Regions from separate parts of the Sporanaerobacter sp. PP17-6a genome, predicted to be linked through region 2. Evidence: riboswitches for the same ligand, from Rfam matches in the RefSeq annotation. Region 2 holds a riboswitch; the other holds the start of a gene.
What was found. Region 2 has a riboswitch for cobalamin ahead of PP176A_RS04675 (leucine-rich repeat domain-containing protein). Riboswitches for the same ligand answer to the same signal wherever they lie in the genome.

Region 1: linked by a shared signal. The riboswitch ahead of PP176A_RS14205 (succinate CoA transferase) and the one ahead of PP176A_RS04675 (leucine-rich repeat domain-containing protein) in region 2 are both predicted to bind cobalamin.

Annotation. Positions count from the first base shown of each region.
Region 1 covers NZ_FMIF01000038.1:52,275-61,217, forward strand. Annotated here, with positions in the region: gene PP176A_RS14170 (SpoIIE family protein phosphatase) at 1-1,092, opposite strand, end outside; gene PP176A_RS14175 (hypothetical protein) at 1,174-1,404, opposite strand; gene PP176A_RS14180 (hypothetical protein) at 1,464-2,273, opposite strand; gene PP176A_RS14185 (methyl-accepting chemotaxis protein) at 2,583-3,893, shown strand; gene PP176A_RS14190 (cob(I)yrinic acid a,c-diamide adenosyltransferase) at 3,883-4,416, opposite strand; gene PP176A_RS14195 (THUMP domain-containing class I SAM-dependent RNA methyltransferase) at 4,436-5,575, opposite strand; gene PP176A_RS14200 (class II SORL domain-containing protein) at 5,738-6,112, shown strand; cobalamin riboswitch at 6,231-6,413, shown strand; gene PP176A_RS14205 (succinate CoA transferase) at 6,551-8,113, shown strand; gene PP176A_RS14210 (YitT family protein) at 8,094-8,943, shown strand, end outside.
Region 2 covers NZ_FMIF01000009.1:38,767-43,612, forward strand. Annotated here, with positions in the region: gene PP176A_RS04665 (PD-(D/E)XK nuclease family transposase) at 25-219, shown strand; gene PP176A_RS04670 (S-layer homology domain-containing protein) at 475-1,377, opposite strand; gene PP176A_RS04675 (leucine-rich repeat domain-containing protein) at 1,525-2,565, opposite strand; cobalamin riboswitch at 3,065-3,261, opposite strand; gene PP176A_RS04685 (DUF4430 domain-containing protein) at 3,860-4,633, opposite strand.

The sequences.
Region 1 (8,943 bases), on a different contig from region 2:
ATCATCTTTTTGATCTCCATACATATACGAATTAGCTTTGTTTTCTATATTTTTTATAGGACTTTCGGGAGCCTCTTTAACCGCTTTTATTATTCTTTTCTCTCCGAATTCTTCCTTATTTTTATTTCTTACTTCTAATATTCCATCTGTATAAAAAAGTATTCTATCTCCATTTTTCAGTTGAACCATATTCTCATTATAATGTATTTCATCAAATAAGTAAGAAATTGGATATCCTTTCATCTTCAGCAATTCCACATTATTATCATCAAATAATATGGGAATACAATTATGTCCGCCATTTGCGTATTTAAATGTATCGGTAGAACAATTAAAGATGCCATAGAATATTGTAAGATATTTTTCATCATCTAAGTTTAAATCTATAAATCTTTTATGAAGTTCCGTTAAGGTTTTAGAAGGACTGAGTATATCATCTTTTATTGCTCTCATGGTCTGTCTTATAAACATGGTCATCATTGACGCGGTAATCCCGTGGCCAGCCACATCACTTATATATATGCCTATATTGTCCTTGTCTATATAAAAAACATCAAACATATCTCCGCTGAGCATTTCACATGGCTTGTACAAATAGTTGATTTTAATATTATTATAGGAGCCCTTTCTGGGAAGAATTTTTTCTTGAAGAACCTTTGCAAATGTAATATCTTTGTTGAGTTTTTTAGTTTTTTCCCTCAACTCATTCTCTAATTTTCTTTCTCTTGTGACATCCCTAAACACTTCCACCGCGGCATATATGTTACCATCGGAATCTGATACAGGTGAACTCTTAACAGAAAAAATACGATCTCCGACATTTTCTTCTTTTTGTATAATTTCTCCTGTTGCTATACTTCTTTCAGTAATGCAAAAACTGCAGGGCCTAATTTTACCAAGAGCTTCATAACATTTTTTCCCTACAATTTCTGTTCCCAGAGCACCTTTCATGGTCTTATTTGCATATATAATTGTCCCATTTCTGTCTATAACTCTGACCCAGTCCGCCATTCCCTCAAGAACGTGATAATTAAGCATATTGAAATTTTTTATTTGGTCTTCAAAATAACTAACTTTGTTCTTTTCCAACATAGCTATCACCCATATTTTAGAAATTTTTTTGCTCGCCTTCATAATAACACACTATACAATAAAATACAAAACAATTTAATATTAATCTTGAGTGTTCTGTAAAATATCATGATAAATATTGATTATTTCTTCCCTATATATCTCATCTGCATCTATAGAACCCCATCCTAATTGATTCTGAAATATGCCATCATAAACCTGATCATGATAACTCCTTAAAACATGAGGAATATTTTTTTCTGACAATATTTCATCCAGTAACATGGCTTCAACTTCATTGTTAAGAATCAAAATCTTTTTTATTTTTCCCATTAAACTATCTCCTTTTAAAAAAGCATTCACCTCAATTGAAATGAATGCTTTAATTCACCTTACTTTATAGAAGAATTATAGATTACATTTAAATAATCGGGATTAAATATATCCTTTTTTACAAATCCCTTTTCTTTATTGTCATATTTAAAATCAGACAACTTAAATGTAGCAGAGCCCGTCTGAAGGGTAGCTATATGATAATCATCTTTAGATGTAAACACCCAAAATTCCAATGCTCCCAATTGTATATAATCATCAAATAAAACAAATTCTCCATCTTCATCTTTTATAATGAGAAACCATTTCTGTCCATCATCCCATGCTATTTCTCCATTATCATACCTTTGAGCTGTAGTATACATCTCTATACTTTCATCTTCTCCGTCTCTATCCAGATCAACTTTTTTACTGTCTAAGAGAGTCAAATCGGAAGTATCAAGTTTGTCTCCGGAAAGATGTACATATTCTAATTTTTCTTCCTGTTCAGTCTTTTCATTTTCCTCTTTCAATGCTTTATCATATATCGTTTCTCTCAGAGATTCATTTAATTGAGCTTTAATTAAAGTCTTATTCTTTGAATCATCTTGAGAATAAGTCATATAATAATATTTATCCTTCTTCAAACCATCCCATAGCTTTTTATTTTTTACATAGATCGTAATTTCTTTTAACTCACTTTCTTTATCTTCTCCCAATATTTGAAGGATAATTGAATGACTATCACCCTCCTCATCTTTGCTTAAAAGAAGTCCCGAAGTAATAAAAGTATTACTATTAATATTATTGGAGGATTGAAAAATATAAAAAACAACTATTACTATTGCCAAAATCAGTATACCCACTATATTTTTAATCTTATTATTCATTCTCTCACCCTTCCTTAATTTTATAGCCTATAGGAAAGTTCCATTTTTCTCAATATAATTTGAAATAAGTTTCAAAAAGGCTTCTCTGATTTATTAATGCTTCTATAGAAGTCTTTTTTATATATTATCATGTCTTGTATACAATTTCAACCTATAAATTTAAAAACCTCACTTACTATTTAATTATATCATAAATCTAATTATAATTTTTTTATTAGCAATTATTACTTTATATTATTTCATTTTTTGTCGATTTAATGTACAATAGATATTGTATTGTAAAATTATTATATTTAAGGGGGGTTTATTATGGAAAGCAAAACTACAAAGGAAAACACAAAAAATAAAGATAACAATCTATCTAAAATTAAAATAGGACTTATAACACATTTAGTAATTAACTTACTTATAAGTACCTTAATATCAAATGGATTATACGTCTTATTAGCAGAACATATGAATGTTAGTCCTAATTTTATAATGTTAATTTTTTCATTTGTAAACATAATTATTTTCTTATTAATAACCTATTTCTCAATTAGCCGTTGGCTTGTAAAGTTCTTCAAAGCTATCGAACCGGTTATTGAAGAAATCTCTAGAGGCAACTTAAACGAAATAAGTTTATTCAACGGTAAAAATAAATTCAGTGGAATCACGGATTCATTAAGCAAGGCTAATTCAAATATAAAAAATATGATTACAGGAATAACACAGAATTCTGAGGTATTATCTAAAAACGCCAAAGATCTGTCTGATATTGTCGAAGATACTACTCAGGCAGTGGAACAAATCGCTTCCAGTGTTAACGATATAGCCTCCGGTTCAGAAGATACATCAAAAAATATTACTGAATTAAGCGAAGCCATATCCAATCTTACTACTCTTTCACAAAATACAGAAAAAAATACTCAATTGGCTACGGACCTTTCAGCTTCCATGGCCAAATCAGCAGAAAAAGGTAGCAAAGATATGGAAAAGATAATCGATAAGGTAAGTTTAATTGATTCTTCTACCAAAAATACTTCAGGAATAATCGAAAATCTTAATGAACAAATTAAAAACATTGAAAATATAGTAGTAATCATAAACCAAATAGCAGAACAAACGAATCTTCTTGCATTAAATGCAGCAATTGAAGCAGCAAGAGCAGGAGAATCAGGAAAGGGATTTGCTGTAGTGGCAGATGAAATAAGAAAACTTGCCGACGAAACCCATACATATTCAGATGAGATATCCAAAATTACAAATTCCGTTACAGGAAGCAGTAAAAGTGCTGTAGACAGCATTGAAAAGGTAAGCGGAATAGTTAATGAAAGTGTAGAAGTCGCTGATTTAACTAAAGCTTCTTTTGAAGAATTGGTGGAAAAATTCGATAAGATCAATCTTTCAATAGTCGAAATTGCGGAAGCTTCTAAAGAGGTAAGAAATAATAGCGAATATATCCTTGAAAGAGCTACGGAAATATCCGCTATATCAGAAGAAACTACTGCAGCATCTCAAACCAGTTCGGAAGCAATAGATAAAAATCTTGCAGCCATGGAGGAAATCACCTCTTCCATTGAAAGCTTATCGGAAATTGCAGATAAACTAAATAAAATGGTAGAAAAATTTAATGTATAAAATCTACTTTTATTTCTTCTTCTTCAAAATATCTTGCTATGGAATAGAGTAAATCAGATAATCTGTTTAAATATTTCACAACATTTGAATCTATTTCAGCATTTTTTTGAAGAGAAATTGTTCTTCTTTCGGCTCTTCTGGCAACTGTTCTTGATACATGAAAATATGAAGATGCTTGTCCGGCCCCAGGTAATACAAAACCTGTGGGCTTTTTTACCTTTGCCATATACTTATCTATATTTTTTTCAAGATAGTCTATATCCTCATCTTTTATTCTATGAGGAACCTTTGTTTGATCTTCTGTGGCAAGATTGGCTGCAACAATAAAAAGTTTATTCTGAATATGATTTATTAATTCATATGTATCCTTATCGTCTTTTATATAATTTTTAGCAAGACCCAAAAATGATACCAGCTCATCTACAGTGCCATAACTTTCAACTCTTATATCATCTTTTGATACTCTCTTATTGTCAAAAAGACTTGTCTGCCCTTTATCCCCGGTTTTCGTGTATATCTTCACAAATAATTCCTCCTTCATTTTAATTTCTCTTTTTTGGTCTTGGACCATAAAACTGATAATAATTCACTTTAATTTTTCCATTAAATAATTTTCTTCTCCTATCAGCTCTCCTTCCGTATATTTTTTCAAACTCCTCGTTAGATGTAAGAAAATAAAGAGACCATGTATCCAAAAAACTGAAAACTTCACCCATTTTTCTGTATAAATCCTCTACTTTTTCTTTCTCTCCCATTCTCTCTCCATAGGGAGGATTTGATATGATAACTCCGTATTTTTTCTTGGAGCTTAGTTGCAATGCATCCTTTGTTTCATAGGTAATACAGTCGTCCACTCCCATCTCATACGTATTCTCTCTTGCAATTTTAACAGCTTCTTTATCAATATCATACCCAAAAATTTTCAGTTCTCTCTCCTGTATAATAGATTTCCTTGCAAAAATCTTTTCTTCTTTCCAATATTCTTCTTTTATTTTTTGCCAATCTTCTGCCGCAAAACTTCTCTGTATTCCCGGAGCGATATTTTTCCCTATCATAGCAGCTTCAATGGGAATAGTGCCGGAACCGCAAAATGGATCAATAAGTATTCTCTCCGGACTCCAATAACTTAGTTGAATCATAGCCGCAGCAATTGTTTCCTTTACAGGTGCATTGACATGCATTTTTCTGTATCCTCTCATATGAAGGGCTTCCCCTGAAGTATCAATGGATAGAGTTACCACATCTTTTAAAATCGAAACCAATATTGTAAATTTAGCTCCTGTTTCTTTAAACCATTCAGTTTTATATTTTGTTTTTAATTTTTCTACAACTGCTTTTTTAACTATGGCTTGGCAATCTGAAATGCTGAATAGCTTAGAATCCACGGATTTTCCGTTTACGGTAAACTCCCCGTCTTCATCTATCCATTCTTCCCAAGGAAGTGCTTTAGTTTTTTCGAACAATTCATCAAAGGTTAAAGCCTTAAATTCCCCCATTTTTAAGAATACCCTATCGGCAGTTCTAAGCCAGATATTTGTCTTTGCAATATCTTTTTCTTCACCTTTAAATGTTACCTTTCCATTTTCAACTTTTAAATCCGTATATCCTAATTTTAAAAGCTCCCTTTTAACTAATGATTCCAAACCAAAAGTCGAGGTCGCAATAAGTTCTATTTGTCCCATTTTATCCTCCCAATAATTAATTACCTTAATATTATACACCAAAACTAAATTAAATACTTTTTAAATGAGTACTTTTTAAAATCCTTGGGTATATAATGTTATAGGTTAAATTCTATATGACGAATATAGAAAACAAAAAACAATAGGGAGGGTCTTTAATATATGAAAAATATAGGAGAAACAATTCAAAGCGGAGATTGGAAGGGTGAAAAACATGTGCCTGTAATTCATGCCCCTGAAAAAGTTAAAAAAGGAGAAGCATTTGAAATAAAAGCAATAGTAGGAGAAAAAATACCTCACCCGAATACTTTGGAACATCACATTTGTTGGATAAAAATATTCTTTCAGCCTAAAGATGCAAAATTCCCAATAGAAATCGGAAATTCTGAATTCAGTGCTCACGGAGAAAGCGAAATATACAATGAGCCTTCCGTTTCTCTGACTACAAAAATTGATAAATCCGGTACAATTCATGCGTTAAGCTATTGTAATATTCACGGTCTATGGGAAAATAGCATAGAAATTTCCGTAGAATAGTGAGGTAAAAGATGAGGCTGTTAAAAAGAAGCTTCATCTTTTTTTATAATAATCTATCTCCTTGTTCTGGTATCCTTGACTAAAAGTTATTTATATTATATATTTTAATTGTAGTTAAATTTAATATTTAGGTAAAGGTACAAAGATTTATATTTCTTTGTTTAAAAGGGAAACAAGTAAAAGTCTTGTACGGTCCCGCCACTGTGAAGGTGAGAATTTTAAAATATGCCACTGAGAAATTGGGAAGGCTTAAAATTCTATGAACCTAAGTCAGGATACCTGCCTTTGCTAATGCACTAAAAACTCTACGGTAGATAGGGAGTGTTTCAGAATAGAATTATTATGTAAATACATAATGTTATTTTGCTTGTCACAGTTCCTGAAACCGCCGAGTTCAGGAACTTTTTTATTGCCCAAAATCATGAGGAGGTTAAAAGAGTGATAGAAGATAGAATAAAAGATATTGAGCTAAGAAAAAAAATAACTACAGCTGAAAACGCTGCACTATTTATTAAAAATGGTATGACAATTGCTACAAGTGGCTTTACTCCTTCAGGATATCCAAAAGCTACACCATTAGCACTTAGTAAAAGAATTAAAAACAATAACGAAAATATAAAAATTACATTAATTACAGGAGCTTCCGTCGGAGATGAATTGGACGGTGAATTAGCCAGAAATAATATTACAAAAAAAAGAATTCCCTATCAAACAAATGATAGCTGTAGAAAAGCTATAAACAATGGAGACATTCAATTTTGTGATGTTCATTTAAGCCTATTGCCTCAATACATTAATTATAATTATTTGGAAGATATAGATATCGGAATCGTAGAAGCATCTGAAATTACCGAAAACGGATGTATGATACCAACTACCTCTGTAGGTATAACACCAACTATAGTAAAAAAAGCTAAAAAATTAATAATAGAAATAAATACAAGTCAACCAATAGATCTAAGAGGAATACACGACATATATACTTTACCAAATCCCCCAAAAAGAACGCCTATACCTATACTAAACTGCAAAGATAGAATCGGTACAAATTATATCCAAATAGATAAAAATAAGATAATCGCCATAGTTTTCACGGATATAAGAGATGATGTTAAAAAATTAGCAGAACCAAATAAAGACAGTAATTTAATGGCGGAAATTTTTTTGGAATTTTTAGACCATGAAATCAAAGCAGGCAGAATTCCAAGAAAATTATTGCCCTTTCAATCCGGGGTCGGTTCAGTATCAAATTCAATACTAAATGGATTCTCTCGTTCAAAGTATGATAACCTTCAATTTTATTCAGAGGTAATACAGGATTCAATGTTGGACTTAATAGATATAGGAAAAGTACAAATAGCGTCCGGAACTGCTATTTCCCCTTCTCCGGAAGGATTAAATAAATTTTATGATGATATTAAAAGATATAAATCGAAGATAATATTGAGGCCACAAGAGATTAGCAATAACCCGGAAATAATCCGAAGACTCGGGGTCATAGCAATGAATACGGCAATAGAAGTAGATATATACGGTAATGTAAATTCCTCTAATATAATGGGTGGAAATCTCATGAATGGGATAGGAGGCTCAGGAGATTTTGCCAGAAATGCCTATCTGTCAGTATTCTTTACAAAGTCCACAGCTAAAAATGAAACTATTTCCACCGTAGTACCTCTTGTATCTCATGTCGATCACACCGAACATGATGTCAACATAATTATTACTGAGCAAGGAATAGCGGATTTGAGAGGTTTAAGTCCAAAGGAAAGAGCTATAAGCATAATAAACAATTGTGCTAATCCTATTTATAAGGATTTACTTTCGGATTATTTGAAAGAAGCTATGAAGAGTAAAAAGAACATACCTATATTACTAAATAGGGCTTTTAAATGTTTTGAATCATTAGAAAAAACCGACACGATGAAAAGAGGCAACATAGTTTGTTATGCAAATTTAATAAATAGAAAGGGTGATGACTATGAAGAAAAAAGCAAATGAATATATAAAAATTACCGTTGGAATGTCACTGGTAGCAATCGGTCTATACTTTTTTTTAATGCCAAAAAATCTATCTGTAGGCGGGGCTAATGGTTTAGCTATTGTTATAAATCATTTTATCCCGAATTTATCAATCGGACTTCTTATGATAATTATAAATATTTTTCTATTTGCAATTGGCTTTATCTTTATCGGAACTAATTTCGGTTTTAAAACCATATATGCAAGTTTTGGGGTCTCGGTTTTGGTATTATTATTTGAAAAAATTTTTCCCATGAAAAAACCATTAGCAAATGATATACTGATACAGCTTATTTTGGGTGTTATAATATCTGCAATAGGCATGGGCATAGTATTCAATCAAAATGCCTCAACAGGCGGAACAGATATTATAGCCAAAATATTAAATAGGTTCTGGGGTATAGATTTAGGTCGGGGTGTGCTCATTTCCGATCTTTCAATAACATTGGCAGCTGGCTTCGCCTATGGACTGCAAATTGGCCTGTATTCGTTATTAGGTGTGTTGCTAAATGGTTTAGTAATAGATGCAGCCATTGAAAGTATGAATATCCGTAAACAAGTTGTTATAGTAAGCAACTACAGCGAGGTAATAAACGATTATATAATAAAAAGTTTAGGGAAGGGTGCCACTTTGTATGAAGCTAAAGGAGGATTCACCGGAAGCGATAAAGAGGTTCTTGTAACTATATTAAGCAGAAAAGATTTTGTATTATTAAAAAATCTCATAAATAGTATAGATAAAAATGCCTTTATAATAGTTCACAATGTTCATGAAGTAATAGGAGAAGGATTTAAGGACATTGAAAATT
Region 2 (4,846 bases):
TTCGGTATAAAAATTCTGAATAACATGATAAAATATATAAACAAATCGGAAGATTATTCTGCTTTAAAGAAAACAATATCCGTGAATATAACGGATTATGATATGATTCCTCAAAATAAAAAGCTTCACAGCAGTTTTAAGATATTGGAAAAGGATAAATATTTTCCGCTGACCGAAGACCTTCAGATTCACTTTTTGGAACTGCCGAAGTTAAAGTAAAAAGAAATAAAAGAATTACAGAATAAATAATTTATATAAACAATATATGCCAATTATTAAAAAAGTAATGTAAAATATTTTATGTAAACATTATAATAAAATAACACTCATTTTTGTCAATAATTAGTATAAATAACAACTAATAGATTACAAAGAAAATTATTTATTTTCACAAAAGCACAGATTATTTTACATTACCCATTACTAAATAAGGAATCCCGATTCAAGGTCAATCCTCGAATCGGGATTCCTTATTTATCTCATGATCAATTCATACAATCTATATAACATCACTGCGGTTTCAGCACGGGTTACATTTTTCTTCGGCATAAAGTTACCGTCAAATCCTCCGACAACTCCATTCTGAACTGCTATGGCTGCAGAGTCCTTTGCCCATGATGCTATGGAATCTTTATCTTCAAATCTATCTAATGCTTTTTCATCTTTATTGTCATATGATTTATTTTTCAATATATTTCCTATTATTTTAATCATTTCTTCTCTCGTAATATTCCCTTTCGGATCAAAGGACGTATCTGATTTCCCGTTGATCAGGCCACTCTGGTATACTGCAGATACCGAATCATAGTACCATTCATCTTTATCCACATCCGCAAAAGGAATGTCTCCATTTGAATTTTCATTTAATTTCAACATTCTGGAAACCAATGCGGCAAATTCCGCTCTTGTAATATTATCCGATGGCACAAACTCACTTTCCGTTTTCCCTTTTATTATACCCTTTACCGTCATAGACTCTATTGCAGATTTCGCCCATTCCACATCCGACGTATCTTTAAATTCCTTACTTCCTTCTTTTACTACGAATTTTCCGCATTTGTTTGTCAAGAACTTTATAGTCTTAGTCGCCTCATCATAAACTCCGCCTACAGACTCTTCGGTTCCGTCTTCATTTATCAGTACTGCTGTTACATTGTCAGGATTTTTTACTTCTCCATCAAATGCTATTTGAACCTCTATGGGTTTCTTAATTTCTGCAGTATTTCCTTTTTCATCCACAGCATTTAACTCCAAAGTCGAACCGTCTTGCTTAGCCGTAAGCTTTACTTTTACCCCAAAGGTGTCCGGTGAAATCTTGATTTTTCCGTTCTCTAATTTTATTTCTTTTTCGGTTTTCAAACCTACGGGTATTTCCACTTCCAACGGTTCTTTTACACTTTCTTTTGTTTCCGTCGATGTCGATTTATCCGAATCGGTTGTTGTTTTTCCCGAACCGTTCGACGTATTTGAATTCGAGTCGTCTGAATTATCGGGTTTTCCTGGTCCTTCAGGTTTCTCAGGTTCCTAGGGTTTTCCCGGTTCCACTTCATCCTCCTTATATACAACTTCAATTTCTGCCGGGAAAGCATCTTCCGCAATATCTATGTTTTCTTTTTTATTTAAAACCGTTATCTTTTGTATTTTTGCCTTATCAAATATTTTACTCCCTATTTTCTCAATAGTTGAAGGAATATCTATTTCTTCTATTGCCACTCCTTGAAATGCACCATAGCCTATTGTTTTTAACCCTTCATGTAAAGTCACTTCTTTTAGGCTTGTACAACTATAAAAAGCAGAGGTATCGATACTTCCAATACTTCCCGGAATATCTATTTCTTCTACTGCCGTAGAACCAAATGCAAGACGGCTTATTGTTTTTAACCCCTCATTTAAAATCACTTCTTTTAGATTTATACAACTATAAAAGGCTTTTTCACGGATGCTTTCAACACTTCCCGGAATATCTATTTCTTTTATTGCCGTTCCTTGAAATGTACCATTTCCTATTGTTTTTAACCCCTCATTTAAAGTCGCTTCTTTTAGGTTTACACAACTATAAAAGGCTTTTTCATCGATAATTTCAACACTTCCCGGAATATCTATTTCTTCTATTGCCGTTCCTTGAAATGCACCAACGCCTATTGTTTTTAACCCCTCATTTAAAGTCACTTTATTTAAGGTTGTACAACTACTAAAAGCATCTGTACCGATACTTTCAACAGGAATTACTTCCCCATTTACTTTAAATTCACTGGGTATGACAATTTCCGTTTCAGTCCCTGTATATTTCGTAATCTCTCTCTTTCCCGCATCAAATTCATATCCCAGTTCTTCAGGAGTTGGAACTTCTTCTTCCGAAGCGGCAGCAAAAGTTTCCGGCTCCGATTCAGGTTCCTCAGGGATTTCACCTTCCGTTTCTTCTTTCTCCGGAGCTTCTGCACCTGTTTCTACATTTTGCTGTATATCCAGCCCAACATCTTCAGCAAATACGAAAAATGGAAAAGAGGCCAACATCATGATCCCTACCAGGACTATTGACAACAACTGTCGTTTCCTTCTTATCATTGTTTCTACACTCCTTTTTTTATTTTAATAAGATGAAAAAACTAAGTTAATCAGCGGCTTCTTACTTTCCATGATACGGCGCCGCCCTTTCCGTGTATCACGGATAATTTTCTCTCTTGAACATTCCCCCCTTTCAAAAGGATTTACATGTTAAATATTCAACCTAATTTTACAGGTTATATTATCCCTCGTCTTCACTTCTTCATCACCTATATAGAATTTTAATTCTTCCAGGTTGTAAGAATCATATCGTTCTTCATTGGTACTTAATTATACGGATTATGCTAAAACAAGCGATAAGAAACGATATCTTATTTTCCTTTGCGTGTAATCCCTCCTTCACTTTCTTCCTTTCCTATTTTGAAATTCAAAAAAATAAACAGCCCTAACTTCCGATAAAAGTCAGAGCTGCTAAACTCATCATGTGTTATAATCTACAATATTATTTATTATATCAAAAAACAACCAAATATAATTTCACATATCCCTTTCATCGGAAGGTAATGCACATGTCTAAGCAGGTATCCTGACTTGTGGATCAAAGCAACGTTTTCCTTCGCCTTCCCATTTATTATCTAAACAGTGACTTCTTGAAGAAACGCTCCCCACTTACAGTGACCGGATCGTTCAGGACTTTCACCTGATTCCCTTTTAATCTTTGTCTTGAGATAAAAAACTTAAACCGTTGATTATTAAATTATTATAAAATTAATCTTTTTATTAGAATGAGTATACCATATAAATCTAACTGCTTCAATATTTAATAATCAAATTTTATATCATTCTTTAAAAAATGACATCTATTATTGCATATATGCAAATATTTTGGCAAAATAAAAAAGTGTCAGATAGTTTTACACTTTTCTTATTTTAATAAGAGGGAGAAATGATTTTCTTTTGGGTCTTTGACATTCGAATAATAAAAAAAATCGCTGAAGTCGTTGAAAATACTTTATTTTTTTGTCAACTTCCAAATATTGTTGTTGCACAATGTGTAATAATATATTATTTGGAGAAAAAAATTTTAAAGGATAAAAACATTACGTACTTTTTAAAAGTTAAAAAAACTGGAACGTCCCATTCTCAAGACTTATCAGAGTTTTTATGCCTTGTAAGTGTCAAAGATGAGGATAATATGTTTTAATTATAAACAACATCATACAAAATTAATATTATTCAAAAATATAATATTTATAAAAAATAAAGAAGATATCGCCCGGATATCTTCTTTATTTTTTACTGAATTCCTCTTAAAAACTTTTAATAAAAATAAATATATTGATATAAAATTATTCTATAACTGTACTCTTACTATCTCCGATTTGACAATCTTTGGACAATGGTCTGGATTCTCTGTTGTCCCATACCATTTTCCTTCAACATAAACTTTTACATTTTCTTCCTCAAAATCTTCTAAATCAGTTTCGTCAAATACAGCTTCTCCATCGTTTATTGTGGCATATATTTTATTTCCTGATTCGCCTTCTAATACAACTCTGCCTTCATCTAACGGAACCGTAATTATCTGCCAATTCCATACATCTTCAAATATCTCTGCATCAACATCTACTGTCATGTTTCCTGATGAATCAAAATTTACATCACTATCGTCAAGGATTGGGAAATAGGTATAAGACGGACATGCATAGTACCATGTAATCTTATCTCCTTCTGCAACTTTAGAATTAGCCGGATCTCCTGCGGAATATCCGTGAAGAACATTATTCACCCTGAACATCCATCCGGAATAATAATCTTCATTGGGAAGATATCTCTTTTCATATTCTCCGTTTATTCCTCTGACATAAATTCCGGAACCCGAACCGGAAGCATCTAAAGGAATGTCATTATCCGAACAAATCCTCTCCAGAACGTCAAAATATGTCTCATTTGTATCTGCAGCAACTTCTTCACTCTCAAATACAATGCCGCCTTTATCCGAGGTGCTCACTATTTTATAGCTTACTGTGGTAGGAGCTCCAAAAGCCATATTGGATAAAAATAAAGTTAACACCAAAACCAGTATACTAATACTCTTAAACTTGTTAATTCCTCTAAATTTTTTCATGATATTTCCTCCTTAAATTTTTTATTTTTTAAAGTAAGATACCTTTTGATATTCTGTATCTCCTCCCTTCTGAAATCTTATGTTTATCCCTTGTCCCCCCTTACCCTAATTTTATAAAATAAATTATAAAAATAAACAGCCCTAACTTCCGATAAAAGTCAGAGCTGTTAAACTCATCATATATTATAATTTACGATATCTATCATATTAAAC